DNA from 4 places in the Pelotomaculum sp. FP genome. Region 2 is predicted to be linked to each of the others. Evidence: riboswitches for the same ligand, from Rfam matches in the RefSeq annotation. Region 2 holds a riboswitch; each other region holds the start of a gene.
The links. A riboswitch is a leader RNA that binds a small molecule or an ion and turns the genes downstream of it on or off. The one in region 2 is predicted to bind molybdenum cofactor.

Region 1 (7,412 bases), on a different contig from region 2:
ATCATCAGTAATCTGAACCAGGTAATTCTAAAGCTCCAATTCCTTCCGTACATATATTCTCACCTCCATTTATCTAGATTTCTATTCCTTGGGATCAACCGGACCGTACAGATCCTCCTCATTGTGCACCTCAGCCCGTCTCTTGGTATAAGCGCGCATGGCGGTCAAGAGGGCGCCCCAACCAACGAAGATGTAGGGAGTCCACTTGAGCACATCCCAGGTCAAGGAGGGGATTGACCTTTGCGTTACAGGGCGGTTGAATACTTCCGTCTTGAAGCCGATTTGATCAAAGGGTACATCCGATATATACAGCCAGGAAGTACCGCCGTATTCTTTTTCTCCGTAGATATGTTTAATGTACCTGGGGTCTTTGCTCATCCTGTCCTGTGCCAGTGCCAGCATTTCATCCCTTTCCCCGTAGGTTAAGGCGCCTGTGAGGCATGCCGTTACACATGCCGGCTCAAGTCCTTCTTCCTTCGTGCGGTCGTAACAAAAACGGCACTTTTGCACGTACGGAAGAGCCTTATCCCACTGGAAGCCGGGTACGTCAAAGGGGCAGGCGATCATGCAGTAGCGGCAGCCGACGCAGTAGTCCTGATTCAGTTCGGTAGGCTTGTAAATAACCGCCCCTTCTTTAGTCTTGACAAATGAGTGGGTAAAGCACGCCGACTCACAGGCTGGCTCATTGCAGTGCATGCATTGTCTTTTAACGAAGCGCCACTTAAGCTGGTCGCCTTCTTCGAGCACATAGGAGCTTACGTTGGTCCAGGTATCGGCGCTTAATTTCCCCGGGCTGTCCCAGTTGTTGGAGAACTCGCTCGGCTCGGCTGGCAGGTCGTTCCATGACTTGCACGAAACCATGCAGCTGCGGCAGCCGATACACCTGGTAATATCCACCAGGACACTCTTTGACATCGTTACACCTCCGGTTTCTGATTGGATTTAAGGTGCTACTTCCAGGCTTTCTTCACGTTGCAGATGAAAGCTTTTGATTTTGGGATCATCGTGTTGGGATCCCCGACGCTGGGTGTTATGTCGTTGGCTGTGCCGCCGGTCGCTATTCCCTGGTAACCGAAGTGCCAGGGCAGGCCGATAATTTCGATTTTCCTGTCTGCGACCTTGAGCGGGTTAATGATCGGCAGTACGTTGGCCCGGCATTTAATTTCGCCGCGGATGCTGTTTATAACTAACATATCACCCGGCTTGACTATCAGTTTATTGGCCAGTCCCAGTGATATGGTCGCGAACATTTCCGGTTGCAGTTCCACCAGTTTGGGACAGTTTCTGGTCACGGCGCCGCTCTGGTAGTGCTCTACCAGCCGGTGGGAGTCGCGACATACGGGAAGTCCGGCGAAGCCACCAGCGCGAGTTTGACGAATTCACCTTGTATTTTACAGCCAACGGATTGCTTTGTTGGTTACCCAGCAGGTTATTTATCGGGCTTTCCACCGGCTCGTAGTGTTCCGGCAGGGGGCCGTCCTTTTGCTTCTCAAACTTGACCTCCTTTGACATGAAAGTGAGCGATCTCAGTAATTTCAACTGGTTGATTAACATAGCCTTCCTGCAACGCCAATAGGTCCAGGTGGACAGTATTGATGTCTTCCCAGAATAAATCCAAATTGCTGCTGTCAAACATCATGGCCTCATTGAGAGTTTTTATATAACCGTGACAGTTGTCGCAATAATAAACGCGGTATTGCTCCATTCCTTCCACGTTGAAGAACCGTGATTCATTACTGGAGCAGTAAGGGCAGCCCAGGCGCTGGAATCTCCATCTTGCCTCACACATACCGCAGTACAGATATCTCTTCCCTTCTTCCTTTTCAAGCAGTGCCAGGGTGGGTTTGCCGCCGCAAACCGGGCAGGTGCCTTTTAGCCATTGTTCAGGGGCAAAAAAAGTAGAGACCTTACGTGCGTACTGCTTCATAAACGGTTTGACCACATGGTTTAAGATAAAGCCTAAGCTTTCAGGGGATAATTCCTCATTGAAAGATTCCAGCAGGTTTGTACCAGGTGTGAAGGCCTGCATAACAAAAAGTTCTCTTGCCTCAGCGGCAGCCGGTAAAGCGCTTAAAATTTTGTTTATATCACGCTCCAAGTCCGGTTTATGCTTTACAACGATGCCTGCAACGTCTTTTAAAACATCAAAAAACATATCCGCATTTGCCTGCGGTGGGCAGACCTTTATTATAGGCACATCATTTTCCCTTAACGACTTTAATAACCCAGCCTGCGGCCTAACAACCGTAACTGCATCATCCGGAAGAACAATCTTTGTAAACTCCTTGTTGAAATCAATAAGCATTTGCTGGACCGTATTGTTTGTCATTCAAAACGCTCACTTTCTATGAGTTTTCTAGAACCCTCCCTGTGAATGAATTAATAAAATACCCAACAAGTTATATATGTCTATATATGCACCCCCCTTTAACCAGTTGCTTATGAACCATGCTTCACATTTGGTCGCATTTAGGCTGCCAAAATTTTAAAGAGGATCCCTTACGGATAAGACTCTAGTAGCGCCTTTTATAAGATTTAGAATGAATAAATACCTCTAAAAACAAAAAGGTAAAGCTTTATCCAACGTGAAAAGGACAGAGTTTTACCTTTGTTTAAAGATCTCCTTTCCACAGTGGGAGGCCCAACAGTTTCCCGATGAACCCTAACGGCCAGTAAACCATACCAACTGCTTAGGTTGTAACTGGCTCGGAGCAGCTAATTAAATTTTCAAAAAGACATTTACTGCAAAAACTATCTCTAAAAAACCTGTTGAAAACACAAAAAACTTTATCCCATGTGAAAAGGACAAAGTTTTACCTTTGTTTAAAAATCTCCTTTCCACAATGGGAGGCCCAGCAGTTTCCCGGTGAGCCCTAACGGCCGGTAAACCATACCAATTGCTTAGGTTATAATCCGGCTCGGAGAAATATAATGATAATTTTCCACTAAATATTTAAAATTCCTTCTAATTACAATAATATAAAATATTTTTTATGCAAAAATTTTTAATATTTCCTTTTTTATAAGTTGCATCAAACGGGGGAGTGTATTTTGAAGGGTTGGTGACAGCTCGGTTTGGTAACCGATAGCCTCCGGCTGGATACCAAAAATTATCGTAGGGGGAAGCTTATTCATTTTAGTTGCTAATAATAATACTTCGCTAAGATTAATATCGTGCAGGGAGATGAGTTGGCCTTTGGATTTAATGAGCAGCTCATCTCCGGGAACACGAAAAATAGCTCCTGGTTCTGCCCCGGCTTCAACGCAATCAACTATGATAGCGTAATCTGCTTCTTCCAGCCAGTACAGCAGGTCAATCCCGGCGGTGCCACCGTCGACCAGTTCGACATAACGGGGCAGGCGCTCCTTTTTCATCGCCTGGATTAGATGTATGCCAATACCCTCATCACCCAGAAGCAGGTTGCCAACGCCGATTACAAATATTTTTTTGCTGTTCTCTTGATCCATTTTCAGTAGATCCTCGCAGGTTCGTTTATAGGGGCCGCTATGCCGGCGCCACGTATCATGAAAATATCAGTCGATGCAGGTGCGATTTCAATTTATTATATGATCTTCGAATTGCTCAGTATTTGGCCCAACTGTTTGATAAAATTGGTATGCAGCAGTTTATCAGTGTCACCCAGGGCTTCCTCAAGGCCTTCATCAAAGTCAATTGAACCAAGAAAGGGGACCTTTAGGCCGGCCAGAGCCTCTCCAGCGGGGGAATCCTTTTTTATTTTCATGTTCTCCAGGACTCCAATGACCGGGATGCGGAGCTCTTTCAATACCGATAATTCCTTTTTCATTACTTCCCGGGCCACCCGTGACGGCGTGGTGACCAGAAGAAATTCAACCCTCTCCATCAGGCGGATTACATCCAGGGTTGGGTCACCGGTGCCGGGAGGCATATCGACAATTAAGAAGTCCAGTGACTCCCAACGGGTTATGGCCAGTATTTCAATGATGGCATTGGAGATTTCTCCCCCGCGCAGCGGAGAAGGTTGACCGCCGCTGAAGAACGTGATTGACATAAAACGAATACCGTTGACCAGCGGTGGTATGATACCCATGTCTTCCTCCGGGAAAACCCCTTCAATCCCCAGGATTACGTGAGAAGAGGGACCACAAAAATCCAAATCCAAAAGTCCCACCCGGTAATTTTGGCTGGATAGATACAGCGCCAGGGCCGCCGCGGTTTGGCTTTTGCCGATGCCGCCCTTGCCACCAGAGACAGCAATGATTCTATTGATGTTTTCCAACCTTTTATTAATAATATTTAGTCTTGGATCCATTATTTCTCCCCTTCTATTGAATCGATCCACACGCCGCGCCCCTGCAGTATTTCAAAATCGGGGCTGCCGCACTGGGTGCACCTCATATAAGTATGGGCAACTTCGGGCACAAAATGGATAGCTTCTTTTTCGTCCTCTGCCAGTTTTTTGGGAGTATCACGGTAGTTCCAATTATTGCCGCAGACTTTGCACTTGAGGATGCACCTGTCTATCTCCAGGTGAATATTTTCCAGATCCACAGGAGGTTTGTACAACTCAACCATATTTTCCAGGGCAAATTTAAAAATATCAAGTTCAATTGACTGTAGCTCACCGATTTTTACCGTAACCTTTAAAATCTTGCTTAATTTTTCTTTTTCGGATTCTTTTATGACGGTAACAATTATGGATTCCGCCAGCGCCCATTCGTGCATAATATCCATCTCCGGTATTTGTATTTTATATCGCGTACATTCTTTGTTTATTATAAAACAAGTAAGCATGCTTGGACAAACAAGAAAAAATGGGGGGATGTGATCTCCCCCCCGCCAGAAAAGACACTTTTGCTTAGCATTTAAGCATGGAAGCTTGGTCCGTAGCTGGTGTGCGTGCTGTGAGTATGCTCTTCCTTGGGCAGGATAGAGAAGTTCTCTACGATAAACAGGTAGGCCAGGGCCAGCGCGCTCCACATGCCGATGGTAATCAGGAATTCCCAGATGCTCGGGAAGTAGCTGCCGCCCACGCTCTTGGCCATCCCGGTGAAGACCACATTCATGCGGTTAAACACAACACCAACTACCACCAGGAGAGAAGCCGTTACAACCCCCCACAATTTGGTGCGAATGGAGGGGATGGCGTACATGAAAATCGGCAGCAGGACAAAGACAATCATTTCGATCAAGAACATGTTGCTCTCGTAAGAACCGTTGAAGGCCATCCCGAACACACCACGGTAGTTGAGATCGATCATCTTGACGATAAAGTAGATGATCATCATCCACATGGTGAGCTTGGTCATGCTTTGAAATACCGGCAGCTCCGGCTGACGTCCATAAGCTCTCGACGCCAGGGTGCCCTCAACGGTAACCATGGCCGGCCCCAGGAAGAAAGCGGACCAGACGAAGAAGAACGGGATCAGCATGGACCACCACAGTGGGTAGAGCTTATCAATAGCAACGATGTAGAGCGAACCCAGGGAGGATTGGTGCAGGCTGGGCAGGACGATGCCAAGGATCAGCAGCGGCGTCATCATGTAGCCCAGGATCTTTTTCAAAGCTGGGAACTTCACCTTCTCAAAGAAGATATCACCAAACTCCAGGACCTGGATAGTCGTATATAGTGAAATACACCAGAATACTTCGAACAATACCGAGTGGAAACCCCAGTAAAAGAAAGGCCTCCAGAAGTTAAACCATCTACCGATATCCAGGAAAAGGCTGACCATGGAGATAATGTAACCAAGCAAGGAAGTTAACAGCGCTGCGCGGGCGATGGGGAGGTATTTGTCCCGGTGCAGGACGTGGACGACCAGCGCCGTACTGAAGCCGCCGCCCGCCAGTGCGATGCCGCACAGGAGGTCAAAGCCAATCCACAGGCCCCAGGGCCACTGGTCGTTTAAGTTGGTTACCGCTCCCAGTCCGAAGATGAAACGGTACAGGGCAGCTGCAACCGCGATAAGCACCATTATGATCATCAGTATTCTGAACCAGGTAATTCTAAAGCTCCAATTTCTTCCGTACATATATTCTCACCTCCAGTTAACTGAAATTTACTCCTTGGGATCAACAGGCCCGTACATTTCCTCCTCATTGTGCACCTCAGCGCGCCTCTTGGTGTAAGCGCGCATGGCGGTCAGCAGGGCGCCCCACCCGACGAAGATGTAGGGAGTCCACTTGAGTACCTGCCAGGTCAAGGATGGGATTGACTTTTCCGTAACAGGACGGTTGAATACTTCGGTCTTGAAGCCCAGCTGATCGAAGGGGACGTCCGATATATACAGCCAGGACGTGCCGCCGTACTCTTTTTCCCCGTAGACATGCTTGACGTATCTGGGGTTGGTGTTGATGCGCTCCCAGGCCTCAGCAAGCAGTTCTTCCCTCTCGCCGAATTTCAAAGCGCCGGTGGGGCAGGCCTGGGTACAGGCGGTTTTAAGGCCTTGCTGGGTGCGTTCATAGCAAAAAGTACATTTTTCAACGTAGGGGAATGCTTTTTCCCACTGAAACGTCGGTACGCCAAAGGGGCAGGCGATCATGCAGTAACGGCAGCCCACGCAGTAGTCCTGGTCAACCACGGTTGGTTTGTAAATAACCGCCCCTTCCTTGGTTTTAACGAACGAGTGGGTGAAGCAGGCCGACTCGCAGGCAGGTTCTTTGCAGTGCATGCATTGCCTTTTGACAAAGCGCCAGACTACCTCGTCGCCGTTTTCACTGATGCAGTTGTTTACTACCGTATATGTGTCGGAGTTTAATTGCCCCGCATCCAGATCATTTGAAAATTCCGTCTTCCTGGATGGTAAATCGTTCCATACTTTGCAGGCGACCATGCAGCTCTTGCAGTCAATGCATCTGGTAACGTCTACCAAAACACCTTTCGACATCTTAACACCTCCGGTTTCTGCTTGGAATTAAAGCGCGAGCAGAATTGTATGAACCTATGCTTTTCTGATATTAACCAGAAAAGCCTTGGATTCGGGAATCATGGTGTTGGGATCACCGACTGCGGGAGAGAGCTCGTTGGCAGATGCGCCCGGTACCCTTCCCTGGTAACCCCAGTGCCATGGCAGACTGACTATTTCCAATTCCTTGCCGGCCACTTGCAGCGGCTTAACCACAGGCATGACATTGGCCCTGCATTTGATTTCGCCTCGCGCGGAGCTTACCAGCACCCAGTCGCCGGGTTTGACGCCCAACTTATTGGCCAGGCTTAAAGAAATCTGGGCGAACATTTCCGGCTGTATTTCAGCCAGGGTGGGGCAGTTTCTAGTTACGGCGCCGCTCTGATAGTGTTCGACCAGACGTGGTGTGGTGCCGATGTAGGGAAAATCCGGACTGGCGGTTTCTGCCAGCTTGGCAAAGTCACCCTTGTACCTGGTTGCCAGCGGGTTGCTTTGGTATTTGCCCATGGCATTTTTAACCGGGCTTT
Region 2 (7,412 bases):
AGTTGGCGAGCAGCCAGGCGCAGTTGCAAGCGGCTAGAATTGATTTGACAGGAGCCACGATGACAAGCCCCATTAATGGTATCGTTAGTGAGATAAACGGCGCCGTAGGGCAACGGGCTACGGCCAACAACAACAGCACCAGCGGGTCCAGCGGGTTCATGGTTGTTATCTCGGAGGCTTTGCAGGTAACCGCACAGGTGAATGAAGCAGACATCGGCAAGACACAGGTTGGCCAAAAGGTTGAATTTACAGTTAATTCCTTCCCCAATACAACCTTTACAGGTCAGATCAGCAGTGTAGCCCCGCAGGCATATACGTCGTCCAACGTCCAGCTTTATGATGTTATCATCCAAATTGATGATAACCAGCAGGGGTTAAAAGCGGGGATGCCTGCAGACGTAACCATCATTGTTGAAAGACAAGAAAATACCCTCATCATTTCCAAAGCGGCCGTAACCTATGCTGCAAATTACCTCAACAAACTAGGTCAGAGCGGGGCCGCAAAACCGGCAAATGTTGAAGGTGGCGGCAACAGCCAAATTCAAAATAATAAACAAACCAGCGGTGCAGGTGCAGGCGCCGCTAGCGGTAGCAGTAGCAGTAGCAGTAGCAGTAATGGGGCTGCCGGCGCTGCAACAAGTTCCAAGGAGCAGCAATCGACGATTTTGGTGATGGGCCAGTCAGGACAACCGGAACCGCGACAGGTGACCCTGGGAATGTCAGACTTAAGCAACTATGAAGTTGTAAACGGCCTTAACGAAGGAGAAACAGTTGTAGTTGGCTCTCTCAGCCAGACTTCAACTTCAACTTCAACTTCAACTTCTACTTCTACTTCTACTAATAGCAGTACCAGGAGTAACCAGGGCGGCGGCATGATGGGCGGTGGCCCACCCCCGGGAGGACCCTAATCAGCAATCTGTCAAACTAATCTGAAGACCATTTTGGCTTCTGTCATACATCCTCCGTTGACGCCGCTTACGATGTGAGTAATCTATTATTGAATGGTGGTGCCGTATGCCGGATAAAACTACTATTGAACTAAAGGGCATTAAGAAAATATATGATATGGGGGAAAACAAGGTCTTCGCTTTGCGGGGTATAGATTTAACCATCAAGCAGGGAGAAATGGTTGCGATAATGGGTTCCTCCGGATCTGGCAAGAGCACGCTGTTAAATATTTTGGGCTGCCTGGATAAGCCTACTGAAGGTACATATTGTATCGATGGTGAGAATGTATCCGAATTAGATAAGAGTCAGTTGGCTGACATCCGTAAAAGAAAGCTTGGTTTTGTGTTTCAGGGTTTCAACCTTTTGGGAAGGATGACCGTAGGCGCTAATGTTCAGCTACCCATGATCTATGCCGGAGTAGATAAGAAAGAAATGGCAGCCAGGGCCAAAGATGCCTTGAGATGGGTCGGCCTCTCAAAATATTTTAACCACTATCCCAACCAGATGTCAGGAGGTCAGCAGCAAAGAGTCGCCATTGCCCGTTCTCTGGTAAACAACCCTTCTTTGATCCTGGCGGATGAACCCACCGGAGCCCTGGATTCAAAAACAAGCATAGAGATTATTGGGGTTATGCAGAGGCTGAATCAAGAAAAAGGGATAACCGTGGTGGTAGTTACCCATGATCAGGAAATCTCACTTTACTGCCGGCGTTTAGTTATGATCAAGGATGGCCACATTATCAACGATGCTCCGGTATTAAGCCAGAGGAATGCCGCTGCGGATCTGGCGGCCTTTCCGGTAGAAGCGGAGGTGGAACTATGAATCTCGCCAACAACTTTGAGGTGGCCGCTAACGGGATCAAGGCAAATAAGTTAAGGGCTTCCCTGACCATGCTTGGCATCATTATCGGGGTTGCGGCTGTTATTATTATGATTGCCGTGGGGCAGGGCGTCACCCAAAAAGTACAGGATCAGATTTCGAGCATGGGCTCCAATCTATTGATGGTTTATCCCGGAACCGGGCAGGGGCCGGTCAGGGGCTCCGGGGGCAGTGTCGCAACCCTTACCCTGGAAGACGCTGAAGCAATCGCTGAAATAGATTCGGCGCTCTATGTGGCGCCTGAGCTAAGTTCAAGCGCCACCATCGGGTACAACAACCAAACCTGGACATCTACTTACAACGGAACCACCCCCGAATTGCTGTCGATCAAAAACTGGACAATCAGCGCAGGGTCATTTATTACCGATGATGATGTAACGAACATCGCGCCGGTGGCAGTTCTGGGCAAAACGGTGGTAGACAACCTTTACCCCTCCGGAGAAGATCCGATAGGCACAAAAATTAGAATTGATAAAATAAGCTTTACCGTTGTAGGTACCCTTGCCTCCAAAGGATCCTCCATGGGCGGTCAGGATCAGGATGATGTTATATATATTCCTATCACCACTGCTCAAATAAAACTATTGGGTGTAAAGAGTGTCCGTCTAGTCGATGTTCAGGTCGATAAGGCGGAGAACATGGCTGCCGTCCAGAGTAATATAGAAAGCCTTTTAAGGCAGCGGCACCGCTTGGAAGGGACTGCCTCTGATGATTTTAACGTGCGCAACCTGGCTTCCGTACTTGAAACGGTTGAGAGCACCTCTGCCATATTGACGCTCTTTCTGGCCGGGGTGGCTTCCATATCACTGCTGGTGGGCGGTATCGGGATCATGAATATCATGCTGGTTTCTGTAACTGAAAGAACCAGGGAGATTGGTTTGCGCATGGCGGTCGGGGCAAGTGAAAGCGATATCCTCAACCAGTTTCTGGTGGAGGCGCTGGTGCTGTGTCTGTCAGGGGGGATTATAGGGATTCTCCTGGGTGTAGCCGGGTCTAAAATCATTGCCATGGTGGCCGGTATGACGATGTCGGTCAAGGCGTACTCAATAGTAATCTCCGCGGGTTTTTCCGCGGCAATCGGAATTTTCTTCGGCTATTATCCTGCCAAGAAGGCTGCGGGATTGGATCCCATTGAAGCACTGCGGTTTGAAAAGTAGATGTGTATATCTATATAAACCCAGATGAAATTCAGGGCCGGTATGTTCAAACGCCGGCCCTGAATTTTTTTTTAGAGGACTAATTTTAATGCTTTGGGGAAGTGACGGATAGTAAATGTACAGATGATTATAAATGTTACTTAGTGTCCAAATATTAAACAGTTGACTTTCATTTGCAATGAGGTTTTTCGTAAGTACACATGTAAATAATCCCATTCATTATAAGTGAAAACAAAAACGGCAGTAACTATAGCGGGTGCTGAACAAACCTTAGAGCCTTATTTCATAACGGTTCGCATAATAATCAAAATTTTTTTTAAAGATAGACACATTTGGTAACTATATTTCAGAAAAATAACCTTGGCTGGCATGAGCTTTGCTTCTATACATTATCGTGACGTCATATAAAATCCATAAAAAGGGGGAAATACAAAACCTTCTAAAATCAGCCTCGTTTTTGATTGCGTGACGTAGCGGGATTTGAGTTCTTCTAAAAAAGGTCCAAGGCTTGACAGGTGTGCAGGGATTGAAAAGGATATTTATGGTGTATTGCTTGACACAAAAATTTGAGTAGTGAAATCACAAAAGGAGGAAGTAGCATGTTAAATTTTCAATTGTATAACCAGGTTCGTATGCTTATTGGACCGGGAAGTCTAGAACAGTTAGGTGAATTAATAGAGCATATGGGCGTTAAGAAGCCGATGATTGTTACAGATAAGAGCATGGTAAATATGGGTATCCTCGATCAAGCAGTAGCGGGTTTGAAAGAAAGAAACATCCCATACGTTACTTTTGATGAAGTACTGCCGAATGCGCCGACAGACGCCATCGAAAAGGCCAGCGTGATTTGTAACAAAGAAAAATGTGATGCAGTAGTAGGTCTCGGCGGCGGAAGCGTAATGGACAGCGCTAAGGCTGTCAACGTCTTGAGATTTAATGACGGGAAGATCCTGGACTATGTAGAGCGTATGGACGATATCAAATTTTCACCCAACTGCGTCTTAATACCTACTACTGCAGGAACAGGCAGCGAATTATCTCAGGGAATGATCCTTATGGGCCCTGATCATGCAAAGTATACAATTCTTTCACATAATGCTAATGCGGCGTATGCAATTTTAGATCCCGTTATGCAGACAAGATTACCTGCTGAATTGACAGCAGCTACGGGATTGGACGCGTTAACACACGTTGTAGAAGACTATACGGATACGCTCGCAACTGACTTTACTGATATGATCTGCGAAAAGGTTATTGAGACTATTGCGGAGTACTTGCCGATATGCATTTCTGATCCGGGCAATGTAAAAGCAAGAAGCAGGATGGCTATATCAGCGTCTTTGGCAGGCTGGATGTTAGGTCACTGTGTCGCTAATGCCGGGCACTCAATCGGACAAACAATCGGCGGATTATTTGATATACCGCATGGACACTGTGTTGCATATTCAGAGCCCTGGGTACTGGAATTCAATGCGCCTGCAGTGCCTGAAAGGACCAAGTTTATAGGTAAAGCTTTAGGAGCAACGTTCACAGGCAAGGAAACACCGGAAGAAATCGGTGCAAAAACAAGAGACGCTTTCATTGATTTTAGAGACAACAAGTTAGGGTTAAGATCTGTTAAATCATTCGGTTACGATGAAAGCAAGTTCGAAGAAGCTGCAAAGATCATTGAAGCGGATATATTCCAGAATTTCCAGCCCAGAAAGATGACTGCTGCTGACGCTCTTGAAATCTTAAAGAAAATTTACGCATAAAAGTTCTATTCGCAAAAAGCAGTTTGACTTCAGCGGTTAATTGGGGTGGCACAGGTTTGCAAAACTGCCATCACCAATATGCAACCCCTGTACCACCCAACTGACCGTACATCCTTACTATATCATGGCGATTATAATAAAAATGGTGTGTAGGAGAACGTTATTGGTCTAATTGTCTAAATGTTTAAAATAATTAGGAGGTATTTTGGATGTCTGATTCTCATGCAACTGCAAATCCAGCAGGTTTAATTGTGATGGTTTTTTACCTGTGTGCCCTTCTCCCAGTGCTAATAGGCATTGCCCCGGCTTCAGCCCTCATCATACTTGTGCCGCTGGGATTGGTAGGCAGTATCGTGCAGTTTATCGCCGGAGCCATTGAGCTTAAGCGCGGTGATGTTGTAAACGGCAACATAACTTTGGCCTTCAGTGCCTTTATGTTCTATGGGGCTATCTCCTTTATGTTCAAATTCTTAAACGTTGGACCGCAAGACACCTCAGCAGTAGACGGCTGGGTATTTTTAAGCATGGGCGTCATTTTGCTGTTCCTCACCGGGCTTCCGATGCGAGCAGGTTTTGTACCCGGACTTTTCTTCATCATCACCGATATCTTCTTTGGACTCATGGGCTTTGGCAACCTTCTCGGCATGCCGGTGTTAACAAAAGCAGCCGGATACATTGAAATTATCGCCGTTATTTCTTTAATTTGGATTATAGTCGCAACCATACTCAATACCGCTTATGGCAAAGAAGTCGTTTCCCTCGGTCCGCCCTGGATTAAGACATTGCCCGCAAAAGAAGGAGTATCTGCATAAAAGCATATTTAAGTGAACAATTATTTCCGAGTTAAACAGCCTACAGCAGTTGCCATGGTTGTTAACCGCTAGGTATAAATGGAAACGTTTGTGCCTCCCTTCTTGGAAAGGAAATATTGATTTCATAAAACATGATTTCAGATGGAATTTTTAAAAAGGAGGTACTACGATTTCAATGGCTGACAAATTTATAAGGGTAGACATGGATTCCAAAGTAGTACAATACGAAGATAGAAAAGATTTGGAGTTGTATGGCGGCCGCGGACTGATTGACAAAATTCTCACCGAAGAAGTAGACCCAGCCTGTGACGCCCTGGGCTCCGGCAACAAGCTGATCGTTTGCGTAGGTCTTTTAAACGGCACGGCAGCGCCGGCCAGCGGCAGGATCTCGGTTGGCTGCAAGAGCCCGCTGACAGGCGGCGTTAAAGAAGCAAACGCCGGCGGCACTGCGGGCGCGGCCTTTGCCAGATTGGGGCTTAAATGCATTATCATTGAAAACACACCCGCAGGAGACGAGTGGTATATTTTAAAGGTTAACAAAGATGGTGCGGTATTACTGCCGGCCGATAAATATGTTGGTTTGGGTACTTATGCCACAGCTGAACGGTTAATGCAAGATTATGGGAACAAGGTAAGTGTCATGGCCATAGGCCCAGCTGGAGAAAGAGGCTATAAAATGGCTTCAGTCCAGGTAAGTGATCCCAGCGGCCATACCGCCCGTGCAGCCGGCCGGGGCGGCGTCGGAGCGGTCATGGGTTCCAAGAGGATCAAGGCCATCGTCTTGGATACGGAAGGCGCTAAACTTGAGGCCGAGTATGCCGACAAAGAAAAATTCATGGAAGCTAATCGGAAATTCGTTGAAGGTATTAAAAATCACCCCATTTCCGGAGGTGGCTATCCAGCCCTGGGCACAGCAGCCGGAGTCATGGGAGTAAACGCCCTGGGCGCCCTGCCGACTAAGAACTTCAGCGACGGCAGGTGGGATCAAGCAGAAAAGATCAGCGGCGAAACCCTGGCTAAAAACTGCAGTGAAAGAGGCGGTCGGACCGGCCACGCCTGCCAACCGGGCTGCATCATCCATTGCTCCAACGTTTACCACGGCCCGGACGGCAAATACCTGACCTCAGGTCTGGAATACGAGACAATAGGTCTGGTTGGTTCCAACTGCTTAATTGCCAACCTGGATACGGTTGCAAAAATTGACCGTATGTGCGACGACATTGGTATTGACACCATGGATACGGGTACAACCATAGGTGTTGTGATGGAGTCGGGGAAAATCGCCTGGGGCGATGAGGAAGCGGCCATCAAACTGGTCCAGGAAATAGCCGACGGCACAGAATTTGGCAATATCCTCGGCAACGGCACGCTGGCAACAGGGCAATACCTCGGCGTAAAGAGAATCCCGGTAGCCAAAGGACAGGGCCTGGCAGCCTACGATCCCAGGGGCTTAAAAGGAACCGGTGTAACTTATGCCACTGCCCCGCAGGGCGCCGACCACACCTGCGGCAACTCGCTTGGCACAGTTGAACAGGTTAATCCGTACGATAAGGCAGGACAGGTTGAATTATCGACCATGCTGCAGGTAGCTTTTTGCATGGTGGATTGTACGGGTATGTGTCTGTTTAACAGCTTCTGCACCACAGAAGAACCATACCTGCTGGCACTAGTTGATATGTTCGCAGGCAAATTCGGCGGTGAATGGACTGTGGATAGATTGATGGGCCTGGGCGTCGAAGCGATAGCGCTGGAGAAAAAATTTAATGAGGCAGCCGGGGTTGCCAAAATTGAGGTGGCTGATTTCTTCAAGACTGAAATTTTGCCTTCATCAGGCGCCGTGTTTGATATTATAGATGAAGAGT
Region 3 (7,412 bases), on a different contig from region 2:
AAGATAACCTGCACCCGCTTCAGCTTGCTTGGATGGTTCACGGATCAGCACAGTGCGGTTTCTGTACTCCAGGATTTATTGTTTCTGCTAAAGCTTTGTTGGATCAAAACCCAAATCCTACTAGAGAAGATGTAAGAGATTGGTTCCAGAAAAACAGAAACCTCTGCAGATGTACAGGATACAAACCATTAGTGGATGCAGTTATGGATGCTGCCAGGCTAATGAGAGGTGAAATTCAAAAAGAAAATTTGTGGTTTAAACTGAAGGACGGCGACAGTATACTTGGGTCAAAAGTAATCCGTCCATCCGCTGCTGCAAAAGTTACAGGAACCTGGGATTTTGGAGCAGATTTGGAAATAAAAGAACTTCCTAAAAATACTCTGCATATCAAGCTTGTACAAGCGACAGTGTCTCATGCAAATATTCTTTCCATAGATACTTCAGAAGCTGAGAAAATGCCGGGAGTATTCAAGGTTTTAACCTATAAGGACGTTCCTGGAACAAACAGAATCAATGGTCTGGCGTTTCCACAGAACAAAGGGGACGGTAAAGAAAGACCAATTCTTAATGATAAGAAGGTATTCCAGTTTGGGGACGCCGTTGCTATGGTCCTTGCAGATACTCCTTACCAGGCAGAACGGGCAGCAGCAAAAGTTAAGGTTGAATTGGAAGAACTGCCGGCATATCTGAGCGCGCCTGCAGCTATGGCTGCAGATGCAATTGAAATACATCCCGGTACTCCAAATGTATATTTCGAAACCCAGATAGCTAAAGGTAACGACACCGCACCTTTAATGAAAAGCCTGCCACATGTGGTTGAGGATGATTTTTATGTTGGAAGACAGCCGCACCTTCCTCTTGAGCCGGATGTGGGGTTTGCATACCTTGATGAAAAAGGAAATTTAATGGTTCATTCAAAGAGTGTAGCTATCCATTGTCATGCTTTGATGGTTGCAGAAGGTATTGGAATTCCTTTAGAAAAATTATTTATTGTACAGAATAATGCAGGAGGAACTTTTGGATATAAATTCAGTCCGACAATGGAAGGTCTGCTTGGTGTTGCTGCACTTGTTACAAAGAGACCTGTATACCTCGAATTCAACATGTTCCAGCAGATAACTTATACAGGAAAAAGATCACCATTCTTTATCAATCTCAAGCTGGGAGCTAATAAGGATGGAAAACTTGTTGCTATGGAATCAGACTGGACGGTAGACCATGGTCCATACATGGAATTTGGTGATCTTCTTACAATGAGAGGCCACCAGTTCATTGGCGCCGGTTACAATATCCCAAATATCAGAGGCGAAGGTAGAACAGTTGCTACAAACCATGCATGGGGCTCGGCTTTCAGAGGTTATGGTTCACCGCAAAGCTTGTTCTCATCAGAAGTATTGATGGATGAACTGGCAGAAAAAATTGGAATGGATCCATTAGAGTTAAGATATATAAATGTATATAGAGAAGGCGATACCACACCAACTGGTTGTAAACCTGATGTAATTGCTTTCCCACAGGCAATTGATAAAATAAGACCTCTTTACCAGGAGGCTAAGAAAAATGCTGCAGCCAAGAATGCACGAAGTGGAGATATCAAATATGGCGTAGGCGTATCACTGCTTGAGTATGGCTGCGGACTTGACGGTGCAGATTCCTCGGAAGCATGGGCAGAGATAACACCAGAGGGAGTTACAGTAGGAAATTCATGGGAAGACCATGGCCAGGGCGCAGATATGGGAACACTGAGCTTTGCATATGAAACATTAAGGCCATTGGGAATAAAGCTTGAACAAATAAAACTGGTTATGAATGATATGAGATATACACCGGACAGCGGAGCTGCAGGTGGAAGCCGTTCAAACGTTTTTACAGGTAATGCTACAACAGTTGCATGTAGAAATCTCTTGGATGCTCTGAGAAAACCGGATGGTACTTTCAGAACATACAATGAAATGATTAATAAAAAACTGCCGGTAAAATATGCTGGAAAATGGACTGCACCATGTACTGCATGTGATGTAGCTACAGGGCAAGGAAATCCATTCCCAATCTACATGTATGGTGTACTTTTAGCAGAAGTTGAGGTTGATACTACAACAGGCAAAACTAAAGTTGATAAACTAACTATGGTATCGGACTGCGGTACGATAATTAATAAATTGGTACTTGAAGGTCAGCTTTATGGTGGTCTGGCACAGGGAATAGGTCTTGCGCTTAGCGAAGACTTTGAAGATTTGAAAAAGCATACGACCCTTATAGGCTGTGGGATCCCGGAAATTAAGGATGTTCCTGACAATATAGTTCTTATTCACCAGGAGACTCCAAGACCACTTAGCTATTATGGTGCGGCAGGCGCTGGAGAAATGCCTCTCTCAGCTCCGCATGCAGCGATTGTCAATGCAATTTACAATGCCACCGGAGTACGTATAACTAAGCTGCCGGCATATCCGGAAAAGGTTCTGGAGGGCTTGAAAAACCTTTAAAGTTAGTTGATATATTACATGTTAGTAAACTAAACTAATAAATATGGAATTGGAGTATATGGAAAAACTCCAATTCCATATTTTAATAATCCAGGAAAGTTCGCTTCAAAGCCTTGCAATTTCTAGATTTCATAAAAAGCTTCACCTGAGAAGTATGGAGCGTAGCGAATTGTAAACGGGTAAACCAATAAAATTTGGGTTTTGATGTTATTGATTTATCCGTTTATTATAATGGAGGTATTCTCAATGGACAATGAAAAGCTGCTGAAAACGGGTGACAGGTGTATTTATGATGAACCTGCAGCTTGTACGGCATGGTGCCCTATTCACATGGATGTGGCAGCATTTGTGGCGGAGATGGGAAAAGGCAATTTTAATAAAGCTTATAAAATATTGGAGAAACGAATGCCTTTTACAAGAGTGCTTGGCATGATTTGCGACCATCCTTGTGAAAGTGCATGTGTGAGAGAGGCTGCCGGTGGAGCGATAAGGATATCGGAGCTTGAGAAGGCAGCAGTAAAGCATGGGTACACACCCCCTAAAAAAGCACTGCCCATTCCTAAGAATGCTGGCAAGGTTGCTGTGATTGGAGGAGGTTTAAGCGGGATTTCGGCCGCATTGGAACTTGACAGAAAAGGTTTTAAGGTCACAATTTATGAAAAGTCGGATAAACTAGGCGGTAGATTATGGGATTACGAAGGTGCAAACCTTGAAAAGGCTATTATAGAAGAAGAGCTTCAAATATTCAGCAAGTTAGATATTGAGGTAATTTTTAACAGACGTATCAGCCAAAAAGAATTAAAAGAGATTATTAACGAGAACAATGCGGTTTTCCTTGGCACGGGCGAATGGAATGAGAATCTGCAAATTAATCCTGAGACTTTTCAAGTACAGTATTCATCCCTATTTGCGGGGGGAAGACTGTTATATAAAAATGGCTCTACTATTTTATCGGTAAGTTCAGGCAGAAGAGCTGCAGCTTCCGTAGAAAGATACGTTAAGAGACTTTCCATGACGGCTGCAAGGGAAAGGGAGGGGGCATTTGAAACACCTCTTAAATATGAAGTGGATGATATTGAACCTGCAGCGCCGGTTGTAAGGACCACTGACGTATACAGCGAAGATGAGGCTGTAAATGAAGCCGGACGATGCTTTAAATGCAGGTGCACAAAATGCATTGATTCGTGCAGTCATATGAAGAAGTTCAATATTGGTCCGAAAAATTATACAAGGCAAATTAATCATAACGAAAATGTAATCCTGGGTACACGGTACGCAAATAAGATGATAAATTCTTGTACAATGTGCGGTTTGTGCGGTGAACAATGTCATGTGGGCATCAACATGAAGGATATAATACAGGAGACCAGGGAAAGTATGGTAGAAAAGGGCAAAATGCCTCCTTCTGCACATGATTTTGCGCTGCAGGATATGGAGTTCAGCAACAGCAGCCACTTTTTCCTGGTTAAGTCTCCATCGCCAAAATACGCGCAATCTCTTTTTAAAGGGGATGAATCAGGTACAGAACAGGCAGACTATCTGTTTTATCCCGGATGCCAGCTTTCAGCGTCCTATCCGGAGTATGTCGAAAAAGCTTATAAGTACCTTTTATCCAGGATAAAAGAAGGCGTTGGAATAATGCTTGGCTGCTGCGGCGCCCCCGCCGACTGGGCGGGTAGACAGGATTTGATGAAGAATAGTATTGAAAGATTAAGAGACGCATGGGCTGAAATGGGCAAACCTACTTTTATTCTGGCGTGCTCAAGCTGCTGCGGCATCTTTGAAAAATATCTTCCGGAGATACCTTTTATATCTTTGTGGGAAATCTTTGAACGTTATGGACTTCCGGAAACCGCCCAAAATGGGAAGAACCATATTTTGAATGTCCATGATGCCTGCTCTACAAGGCATAATAAAAATATTCACGAAAGTCTGAGAAATATCGCGGTAAAGCTTGGTTATGAAATAAAGGAACTGAAATATGCAAAAGAAAAAACAAAATGCTGCGGATACGGCGGACTTGTCTATTTTGCGAACCGTGAACAGACAAATGACTTTGTGATAGACCGAATAAACGAAAGTAATGAAGATTTTTTGGTTTACTGCGCTATATGCAAGGATTTGTTTGTGGAGGGCGGTAAAAGCACCTATCATATTCTGGACCTGATTTTTGGGGAGAATTTGGATGAGATAGCGCATAAAAAAATGCCGAATCTTTCACAAAGACATGCAAACAGAGCGCAGCTTAAAAAGAAATTGCTAAGAGAATTATGGAATGAAGAGTCGGAGGCGGAATTAACCAAAATGGAGGATTTAATCATTCCTAGCGAAGTATGGCGCATTATGGACGAACGGTATATTCTTCTGGAAGACATTGAAAAAGTCATAAAACATGCGCAGGAATCCGGCGAACGGTTTTTTAATCCCGAAGATTCAAGTTTCTTAGCCAATCAGCGAATTGGAAATGTTACCTATTGGGTACGCTATATTGAAAAAGACGGGGCAATTCAAGTAGTCACAGTTTACAGTCACAGAATGGAAGTGAAAAAAGAATAGAAAATGAACCCGCTTCAATCTTGAAAGTGTATATGGTGTCCGCGGTATAAAGGCCATCTTGGCGCTTTTGTATCGGACGATGTTCCTGAAGCAGTTGTCACAGTAAAAAGGAAGGTTCAAATGAGCTTGCTCAGCTATCAAAATAGGCTTGGATCAGGGTTTCTACTGATAACTGAATTTCATGTTTAGTGTATTTATTTTATGTTTAATGTTTTAACGTATATCATTTATTTGATGTGTAGCATTTTAATGTCAATTATTGCAATGTTTTATCAAGTCGTGGGGTATATTTCACCTTTATTTTCAATATAACCTATAATTATTTGAAGAGTACTATTATTTTATTGCTTGCAGCTATTTTAAAAATTTAGCAGGACTTTGGGGTTTTTAGTAGAAATTATGTGGAAAAGGCTGTTAATGCCAAGAAAACATAAAAAGCCTAAAACATAGTTTAAAATATAGTACTTTAAAACTTAAAATCTCCGAGCCGGATTTGCCTAAGGCATTATAGCTATGACTGCCGGCCGTTAGGGTGTGACGGGAAACCGTCGTGCCTTCCAATGCGAAAAGGAGACTGCAATGGCGCTGACGCCGGGCCGGCTTTATTTTTCGCAAGCTGTCCGGCATTTTTATTTTTGGAGGTGGTAAATCCGGTTGTAGTGACGATTGGCAAACAAATTATGGAGGGAATTACGTTGCAGGACAAAGTTAAAATGGTTTCCCTGGCTATTGTTATTCTTACGGTTCTCTTGTTTGTACTATCCGGCTGCGCTAAACAGCAAGCGACTGCGCCGCCAGCGCCGGCTGTCGCCGGCCAAATCCTGCTGGCCTCCACCATTGGTCCGATTGACGCCGGGATTGTGGCGGCGCTGGAAGAGAGTTTTGAGAAAAAGACCGGGATACGGGTCAGACATGTGGGCGCCGGTACGGGCGCTGCCCTGGAAATGGCGAAAAGCGGCAATTTTGATGTCGTAATGGTGCATGCCAAGGATCTGGAGGAAAAGTTTGTTGCCGACGGATACGGGACCAAGCGCATTGACCTGATGTACAACGATTTTGTAATTGTCGGGCCGGAATCGGATCCGGCTCAAATCAAGGGACTAAAAACACCGGCTGAGGCGCTGAAGAAAATTATGGATACAAAATCCCTTTTTATTAGTCGCGGGGACAACTCCGGTACGGATGTTGCGGAAAAGGCCCAGTGGAAGGCTGCCGGGCTGAAGCCGGCGGGCGACTGGTACCACGTATATGAAAAAGGTTCGGAAGGCAACGTCAAGACCTTAAAGTATACCGATGAGCAGAACGCTTATACTATTATCGATCGGGCTACATACCTGACCGTGAAAGACCAGGTCAAATTGAAAGTGCTGGTGGAAAAAGACGAGGCCCTGCTTAACTACATTTCCCTGATCCCCGTCAACGCCCAGAAGTTCCCGGAAGTTAAAGACGAGTTGGCCCAGCAGTTTATTGATTTTTGCACATCAATCGAGGGACAGACGATCATCAGGGATTTCGGCAAGGATAAATACGGTGAGCCATTGTTTTTCCCCAATTCCACCGAGGGGAAAAACCTGCCCAAGTAGGTCGTAAGTCATAGGTCGTATGGCGTAGGTATATACTGCATTCCTATTGGGTCAATAAATAAATTAAACACTAATATGAAAATGTAGTTCGCAGTTTCGTTTTTTGGTATCAGCGAGAATAAAAGCTCAGCGAGGTGCGATTTCAATCGCACACGGCGCGCCAGCGCCGCACTTATGGCAGTCAATGTTGCATTTGTGCGAATGAATTCGCACCTACATTTATAAAGACAACTCAGTACGTTATTTCAAGTAAAATATTTGGAGGAGGACTAACTTTGAGTAAAAAGAACTTTTTAGCGCCCCTTATGATCCTCATGGTAACAATGCTTTTGGTCGTTTTCGCAGGGTGCGGCAAACCGCAAGTGAAAGATGTGATCCTCGCCACCACCACCAGCACCCAGGACAGCGGGCTCTTAGACGCGCTGATCCCGATTTTTGAACAGAAGACCGGATATAACGTTAAAACTGTCTCTGTAGGCAGCGGCGCCGCTATCACCATGGGTGAAAAGGGAGAGGCCGACGTCCTCCTGGTGCACTCTCCCGCGGCCGAGAAAAAGATTGTGGACAGTGGCGCAGTTGTAAACTACCAGCTCGTGATGCATAACGACTTCATCATCATCGGCCCCGCTGGGGACCCTGCCGGTATCAAAGGGACTAAAGCAGGCGACGCCTTTAAAAAAATAGCGGAGAATAAGGCTGTTTTCGTTTCGAGAGGAGACAATTCAGGCACCCACAGTAAAGAAAAAGCAATCTGGGCGGAAGTCAAAATCACTCCGGAGGGCAACTGGTA
Region 4 (7,412 bases), on a different contig from region 2:
ATTGACGGCTGCTGCAGGATGGGGCAAAAGCGGGCAGGTCTTGGTTACGTCACCGCTAAAGCCCTGGATGACAACATCATATGCAGCCGGGGCGTTTCTTTGCGCGGCCATGAGTTTCATTATTCGACGTTGGAGCTTGGACGGGAATATCAAAGAGCCTACCGGCTGGCCAAATGGGGAGAGCAAACTGCCTGGCAGGACGGAGTAATAACTGCGAATATTCTGGCATCGTACGTCCACCTGCATTTTGCCGGCTGTCCGGATACGGCCGGAAGACTGATCGAAAGCTGTGAAAAATATAAAAACTCCTGGTAGCTGAGCAAGAAACGGAAGCAGGGGGACGGTTCTTTTGCTTCCTTGAAAATAACTGTACAGCCGTTCAGCCCACAGAGTGAATCCCGAAAATGCAGGTGCGAATTCATTCGCGCAGAAGTTACATTAGACCCCATGCCGCCTGCGGCGGTACCAGCAGAAAATGAAAATTTATATTTTCAGGATAGCAGTTCAAGTCCGGCGCTAATGCGCCGTGTGCGATTGAAATCGCACCTGCAGTACTTGTGTTTTCATGATCCGTAGCGCCGCGATAACGGCGTGGTAAACTATCCCAAGAATAAATACTTTCTAAATTAAATACCTCTTCAAACCGGGAGGCCGTTTTGAAAAGTATCCTTTTAGCTTTTTATCAGTTAACAAGACTGCCCCTGCCAAATGTAGATTTTGACGAAAAAGCTTGCGGCCGGTCCACCCTTTATTTCCCTGCCGTGGGATTGTTTTTAGGAGTCCTGTTGGCCTCTCTGGCATGGGCGGCAGGATTTTTATTCCCTGCGGGGATCAAGGCTGCGCTGATTGTCGTTGGTATGGTTGTCCTGACCGGCGGCATGCACCTGGACGGCTTTATGGACAGTGTCGACGGCCTTTTTAGCGGGCGGCCGCGGGAAAGAAAGCTTGAGATTATGCGGGACAGCAGGGTAGGAGCTTTTGGCGTTATCGGAGTAATATGCCTGCTGTTATTGAAATACAACCTCTTGCTCGAGCTTCCGGACGGTGTTTTATTTAAAGTCCTGCTGGTCCTTCCTGCGATAAGCAGGTGGGGCATGTCCATTGCTGTTATAGCCTTTCCTTATGCCAGACCGGATGGGCTCGGAAAAGTTTATGCCGTACAGTCAGGCAGCAGGGAGCTGGCAGGCTCAACCATTATTACCGCTGTTGCGGTCGCATTGATTCTAGGGCTGCAGGGGGCCTGGCTGGTGGCGCTGGCGGCTTTTGCCGCCTGGGTGGCAGGCAAAAAGATTGTCAAGGAGTTGGGCGGGTTAACCGGTGACACCTACGGGTTTATCAATGAACTGCTTGAGGTGGTCCTGCTCCTGGCGGTTTACCCCATACTCCGGTGGACCTGCGGCTTTCATTCTGTTTTCTAGCTGCCAATATACAGGCGCTTGTTTCATTTTGAAAGGAGTCATGCAAGTTGCCTCTGGAACACACACACGGCGGAAACCTGAATAAAGCCGCCCGTAAGTACGGTCTGCCGGTCAAAGATATTACGGATTTCAGCGCCAATATCAATCCCCTTGGGCCCTCCCGCAAGGCGCTTTCAGCCATATCGAAAAACCTTGACCTGATTTCCGCTTACCCGGATCCGGACTGTACTGAACTTAAGTCTGAACTGGCAAAATATCTGGGGATAAAAGAAGAAAGGCTGCTGATGGGTAACGGGGCAGCTGAACTGGTTTACCTGCTGGTCCGCGTACTGAGGTGCAGGAGGGCGCTTATCCCGGTACCGACTTTTTGCGAATATGCCCTTGCGGTTTTGTGCCAGGGGGGCGAAGTGCTTGAACTGCCCATGTCCGAAGAAAACGGCTTCAGGCTTCCGGTTGACGAGATCATCGCCTCATTGCCTGACGCAGACCTCCTTTTTCTGTGCAACCCCAATAACCCCACCGGGCGGTTAACCGGCCGCAAAACAATCCTGACCATTCTTGAAAAAGCGTGTTTGCACGGTGTTATGGTCCTCATAGATGAAGCGTTTATGGATTTTGTCCCCAGGCGGGAGTTTTTTTCTGTTATCAAAATGGCCGGACAACAACCCAACCTGGCGGTCCTTTACTCCATGACCAAATTCTTTGGCATCCCCGGTCTGCGCTTGGGGGCGATAGCCGGGCCCGGGGAGCTGCTGTCCCGCATGAGCGCCGCCAGGGACCCCTGGAATGTTAATGTACTGGCCCAGGTTGCCGGCGTAGCCGGCTTGATGGATTACCAACACATGCGGGATACCTGCCGAATAGTAAACTGTGAAAAGAAATTTCTTTTCGGACAGCTTGCCTCACTGCCCGGTGTTCAACCACTGCCCGCAGCCGCTAATTTTATCCTGGCAGATGTTGCCGGCAGTGGGTTCACTTCATTTGAATTAACCGAACTGCTGGGCAGGCAGGGGGTGCTGGTCAGGGAATGCTCTGATTTTAACGGGCTGGCCGGTCGTTTTTTGCGACTGGCAGTAAAAACTCGCCCGGAAAACGAGAAGCTGTTGCTGGCTCTTAAAGCAATAGTACAGGGAGAGAATAAATGAGCTGCCGTGTGTACTTAATCAGACATGGGGAAACAGAGTGGAATAACACCATGAAGTTCCAGGGAGTGACCGACATACCGTTGTCGGAGCGTGGCCGCCGGCAGGCGGTTAGCCTGGGTAAACGGCTGGCGGCACTGAAGCTTGACGCGTTTTATGCCAGCGACCTGGTCAGAGCGCGTGAAACAGCAACAATTATCTCCAGCCGGCACGGCATGTCCATTGTGACTGTCCCCGCACTAAGAGAGCTGAATTTTGGAGCCTGGGAAGGGTTAACCATTGCAGAAATAAAAGAGCTTTTTGCCGGTGAAATAGAACAATGGTGGGAAAACCCGTTTTCAATCAGGATCCCGGGCGGTGAAACCTACAATGAATTGATTGAAAGGTCCGTTAACGCCATCAAGGAGATTATAGCGCGGCACAGCGACGGCCGGATAGCGGTAGTGTCCCACGGGGGTCCAATCAGAAGCATCGTGGGCAGCGTTCTGGAAATGGATTTGGGTAAATACTGGCGGCTGGGACTTCATAACGGGTCTTTGAGTATCCTTGACTTCACCGGTTGGGAGTACGGAATTCTTACGCTTTTCAACGACTGCTCCCATTTAGCCGGCAACAATGCCGGCAGTTCTTATTAGTAAGCCATTGGCTTAAATGACAAATTGTAACATTATTTGCTCTTGCAATTTAATATGTCTGTTATTACCATTAATAGTGACAGATTGTTTTATAACGCCCAAATGATAAACATTATCCGAAGTCATTTTACCTATGGCCATGTTGGCTATGGTAACTTGACCGGCAGGGTGCATACCGGAAACGGTCGTGCCTCCCATTGTGGAAAGGATAGTATATGTTGGGGTTTATAAAGCCCTTCATTGCAATTTATTTCACAATGAAGGGCTTATTCTTTATTCCAAAAGCATCGCTTTAGTGGCATCGAAAAAGCGCAATACAGCCGGCGGAGGTGTCTAACGGCTCCAAAGCAGGGTTTTATTAATGCGATATAGGGTTCATTACTCAAAAAAGCATGTGGTCTACTAATATTATTTCTAGGGGGAGAAGAGTTGAAAAAAGCAGCAATGAAGATGGTTCTTTCTTTGTTTCTGGCACTGTCTCTAACTCTTACAACAACGTCTCTGCCGTTATCGGTCAATGCAAATTATAACGGCATAAATGAAAAGAACCAAAAAAGCAATGAAACCGGCGCTCCAAGCATACAAGAAGATGTATATGCCGGCAGGGACGGGGAGAATGGCAGTTTAGACCAAGGCGTTGCAGATGAAGTTTACACACAGATGCAGTTTGACCCTCTTTGGCCGTTAGAGCTGAACGAGTATAAAACCGACCGCTTTATCGTTAAATACAAAAGCGCCAAAAGCAAGGGCGGCCTGGCCGTTTTTTTAGGTCAAGATTTGAAAGAAATAAGAAATATCAACAACAGCAAGTTTAAAAGCTTTAATGTCATAACGACAAAAACAAAGATGAGGAAAGAAGATTTCATAGCGAAAGTAAAAAGTAAAAATGCAGAAAGCGAAATTGAATACATTCAGCCTGATTATAAGCTGACGGCAGCATCGCTGGATGCGGAAATAGATGCACAGCAAAACGAGCAGGACATAACTGATGCAGTGCAACAGGATGGGAGTCCAGACTATCAAGCTGGACAAGCTAGCGCCCGGCCGGGAGAAGAAAACTTGCCGGAATTCCTGCAAGGACTTCCACCCAATGACCCGATGGTAGAACAATGGCTAACAACCTACCAAGCAAAAAAAGAAGCGCGGAAAAATACAGCCGATGCCGGAACGCCGGTGAACATGGCTGATGTCAATATAAAAGCCGCCTGGGGAAAATCTCAGGGAGAGGGAGCCATAGTCGCCATATTTGATACAGGAATAGACATCACCCATAAGGATTTATCGCAGAGAATTTGGACAAACCAAACCGAAACACCCGGCAATGGGACCGATGACGACGGCAACGGCTACATCGACGACATAAACGGCTGGAACTTCAGTGACGATAACAGCCAAGTGCACATGCATGGCCAGGAATACGATGAATGGCACGGGACGCATCTTGCAGGTATCATTGCCGGGGCAGCGCCTGAAGCAAAGATATTGCCGTTGAAAGTATTTAATAACGGTACAGCCTATACCAGCGACATCATTGAAGCCATTGAATACGCCGAAAAAAAAGGCGCAAAAATAGCAAACTGCAGCTGGGGGACAAGCTTCGACAACCCGGCCTTAAAAGAAGCCATTGCAAATTCCACCATGCTCTTCGTATGCGCGGCAGGCAACAGCAATGCCGATATCGACACCAGTCCGGTTTACCCGGCGTCATACGGCGAGAATAACATTATCACAGTCGCCTCCATCAACAAAGACGGAAATTTATCAGGTTATTCCAACTATGGTCAGACATCGGTAGATGTCGCAGCTCCGGGTGAGAATATTGTCAGCGCCACACCCGGCGACAGGCATGGTATGAGCAGCGGGACATCCCAGTCAGCCGCCTTTGTGTCGGGCGAGGCCGCGCTGATACTGGGCGCGTGCAAAAATGCCGTTGCGGAGGAGCTCAAACAGATCATAATACAGACCTCCGATAAACTACCCGGTCTGATCAATCAAGTAAGCGATGGAAACAAAATTAACTGCGGCAGTGCGGCATCAACTACCATTTTGGAAAAGAGTGAAACGCTAATCAGCGATGATAATAACGACATATCAGTCAGTGAATCAGTATACGGGGACATTTCAGTCACTGATTCAGTATATGGCGAAACCATAGATAAAGAGTTTGTTTATGGCAATCCTACCGTCTCGGATACACTTTATCAGACCGCTGGCGAATACAGCCTGTACTCCGGAGAGCTCTGGAATATTAAGGCGAGTATGCCTACGCCAAGATTTTTTTTGGCAGCAGCAGAGGTAAACGGGAAGTTATATGCCATAGGCGGCGAAGGCAGTAGCGGCTATTTAAATACAGTAGAAGAATACGATCCTGCGACAAATACCTGGACTACAAAAGCAGCTATGCCAACACCAAGGAGAGGGCTAGCTGCTGCAGCAGTAAATGGGAAGATATATGCAATAGGCGGCAGTAATTATAACGGCAAGTTAAATACAGTAGAGGAATATGACCCGGCAACAAATACCTGGGTGGTAAAAGCAAGTATGCCTACACCAAGGTGGTTGTTGTCAGCGGCGGCAGTTAATGGGAAGATCTATGCGATAGGTGGAAATAACAGTAGCGATTTTTTAAATGCAGTAGAAGAATACAATCCTGCCACAAATACCTGGACGGCAAAAGCGAGTATGCCTACACCAAGAAATTATTTGGCAGTTGCGGTTGTTAATGCGAAGATATATGCAATAGGCGGCATGTACAATAATAACAGTTTAAATATTATGGAAGAATATAACCCCGCAACAAACACGTGGACAGCGAAAACAGGTATGCCCATGCCAAGATTAGGGTTGTCGGCAACCGCTGCAAACGGAAAAATTTATGCAATGGGCGGACGATATTTCTACGATGATAATGGCCGGAACGTAGTAGAAGAATATACCCCGGCAACAAATACGTGGAGAACAACAGCAAGTATGCCAACACCCAGACATTTACTGGCGGCGGCGGCAGTAAACAATCGGATTTATGCGATAGGTGGATATGGCATTGATAATATATTAAATACAGTTGAAGAATTAGTATTAGAAACTGGTTCTTATGAATACGAGTATACATATAATGAAAATAGTTCCTTGCGTTATTTGAATTTGCCATCCGGGCAAACCATTGAATATCAATATGATAATAACAATAATTTAATCCGCCGATTTATAGCTCCATAACATTTACGATAGTAAATTTTTATAAAGGGAGGATTATCAAATTTGAAAAAGTTATTAACATGTTTGTTGATTTTATCTCTATTGATAAATATCTCTATTCCGGTATATGCCCACAATAACGAAAGTATTGCGGAGCAAAATACCAGCATCTTACCCGGCTTCACGGTCACTAATGAAATGGATGGCTCGGACGGCTCAACTCATCAGACTGGTAAAATCCAGTCGGTTTCCGATGTTGTATATGAAAGATCGGTAAACCCCACGGAAATAACAACAACTGAGCTACAACCTCCGATAAAGAATGAGATTTTAGAGTTAAATCTAGCTCAAAATGGTTCCGTGGAAGATTTCGTTTATGGTCAATCGGCCTTCTATAATACTCTTAAAAAACACAACAGACTTGACCTTTTGAACAAATTGCCAGCTAAAGTACCATCAGTATCAAATGAAGAGTATAAAGTAGAAACTTCAGTGTCAGGTGATCAAGATTTATCTGTACCCAATGATGTTTACAACGTAACAGACCAGTCAATATTAGCGATGGCGATGCAGTCCGCTACCGACCAGGCGTGGTACAACACGCTGGTTGGTCCATCTGCCATGAATGGGGTTGACAATAAGCAGTACTCCGCTTGGGCCAACATTGATGAAGTGGTTTCACCCTATACCGGTGATTTGACAATCAAACAGACGGACCTTAAATTGCCGGGCAGAAACGGACTGGATTTAGAAATTAGCAGGATCTACCAGAGCAATCAAGCATTGTTGGGTAATCGCCTTACTTCAGGAATAGGCCATTGCTATACTGATTATTCAACGTATTATCTGAACAGGTACGCGCTGGGTGCGGGTTGGGCTTTCGGCTTTCCTTCTGTTCAGGTGGAAGAGACGTATGGAAGAAAAGAACTCTACTACCATTCCGGTGACGGGAAAGTATATCACGTAAATTTTTCCGCCGGGAACTATAGCAACCTGGAAAATTATTACCTGGAAGATGT

Region 1: another riboswitch for molybdenum cofactor. It lies ahead of Psfp_RS17885 (formate dehydrogenase accessory protein FdhE); the one in region 2 lies ahead of Psfp_RS03910 (aldehyde ferredoxin oxidoreductase C-terminal domain-containing protein).
Region 3: another riboswitch for molybdenum cofactor. It lies ahead of Psfp_RS09190 (substrate-binding domain-containing protein); the one in region 2 lies ahead of Psfp_RS03910 (aldehyde ferredoxin oxidoreductase C-terminal domain-containing protein).
Region 4: another riboswitch for molybdenum cofactor. It lies ahead of Psfp_RS06160 (S8 family serine peptidase); the one in region 2 lies ahead of Psfp_RS03910 (aldehyde ferredoxin oxidoreductase C-terminal domain-containing protein).

What each region holds. Positions count from the first base shown of each region.
Region 1 is NZ_QFGB01000062.1:5,973-13,384, forward strand. It holds gene nrfD (NrfD/PsrC family molybdoenzyme membrane anchor subunit) at 1-53, opposite strand, end outside; gene Psfp_RS17875 (4Fe-4S dicluster domain-containing protein) at 82-915, opposite strand; gene Psfp_RS17880 (molybdopterin dinucleotide binding domain-containing protein) at 951-1,379, opposite strand; gene Psfp_RS17885 (formate dehydrogenase accessory protein FdhE) at 1,490-2,329, opposite strand; molybdenum cofactor riboswitch at 2,605-2,724, opposite strand; molybdenum cofactor riboswitch at 2,816-2,936, opposite strand; gene Psfp_RS17890 (HyaD/HybD family hydrogenase maturation endopeptidase) at 2,992-3,468, opposite strand; gene Psfp_RS17895 (P-loop NTPase) at 3,564-4,292, opposite strand; gene hypA (hydrogenase nickel incorporation protein HypA) at 4,292-4,705, opposite strand; gene nrfD (NrfD/PsrC family molybdoenzyme membrane anchor subunit) at 4,846-6,012, opposite strand; gene Psfp_RS17910 (4Fe-4S dicluster domain-containing protein) at 6,040-6,867, opposite strand; gene fdnG (formate dehydrogenase-N subunit alpha) at 6,922-7,412, opposite strand, start outside.
Region 2 is NZ_QFGB01000006.1:41,810-49,221, reverse strand. It holds gene Psfp_RS03935 (efflux RND transporter periplasmic adaptor subunit) at 1-908, shown strand, start outside; gene Psfp_RS03930 (ABC transporter ATP-binding protein) at 1,015-1,770, shown strand; gene Psfp_RS03925 (ABC transporter permease) at 1,767-2,984, shown strand; gene Psfp_RS03920 (iron-containing alcohol dehydrogenase) at 3,584-4,738, shown strand; gene Psfp_RS03915 (GPR1/FUN34/YaaH family transporter) at 4,948-5,550, shown strand; molybdenum cofactor riboswitch at 5,563-5,679, shown strand; gene Psfp_RS03910 (aldehyde ferredoxin oxidoreductase C-terminal domain-containing protein) at 5,726-7,412, shown strand, end outside.
Region 3 is NZ_QFGB01000018.1:26,750-34,161, reverse strand. It holds gene Psfp_RS09200 (molybdopterin-dependent aldehyde oxidoreductase) at 1-2,483, shown strand, start outside; gene Psfp_RS09195 (pyridine nucleotide-disulfide oxidoreductase/dicluster-binding protein) at 2,730-5,039, shown strand; molybdenum cofactor riboswitch at 5,508-5,628, shown strand; gene Psfp_RS09190 (substrate-binding domain-containing protein) at 5,600-6,622, shown strand; gene Psfp_RS09185 (substrate-binding domain-containing protein) at 6,937-7,412, shown strand, end outside.
Region 4 is NZ_QFGB01000010.1:87,225-94,636, forward strand. It holds gene Psfp_RS06140 (cobyrinate a,c-diamide synthase) at 1-315, shown strand, start outside; gene cobS (adenosylcobinamide-GDP ribazoletransferase) at 657-1,418, shown strand; gene cobD (threonine-phosphate decarboxylase CobD) at 1,466-2,563, shown strand; gene cobC (alpha-ribazole phosphatase) at 2,560-3,195, shown strand; molybdenum cofactor riboswitch at 3,298-3,421, shown strand; gene Psfp_RS06160 (S8 family serine peptidase) at 3,625-6,414, shown strand; gene Psfp_RS06165 (DUF6531 domain-containing protein) at 6,457-7,412, shown strand, end outside.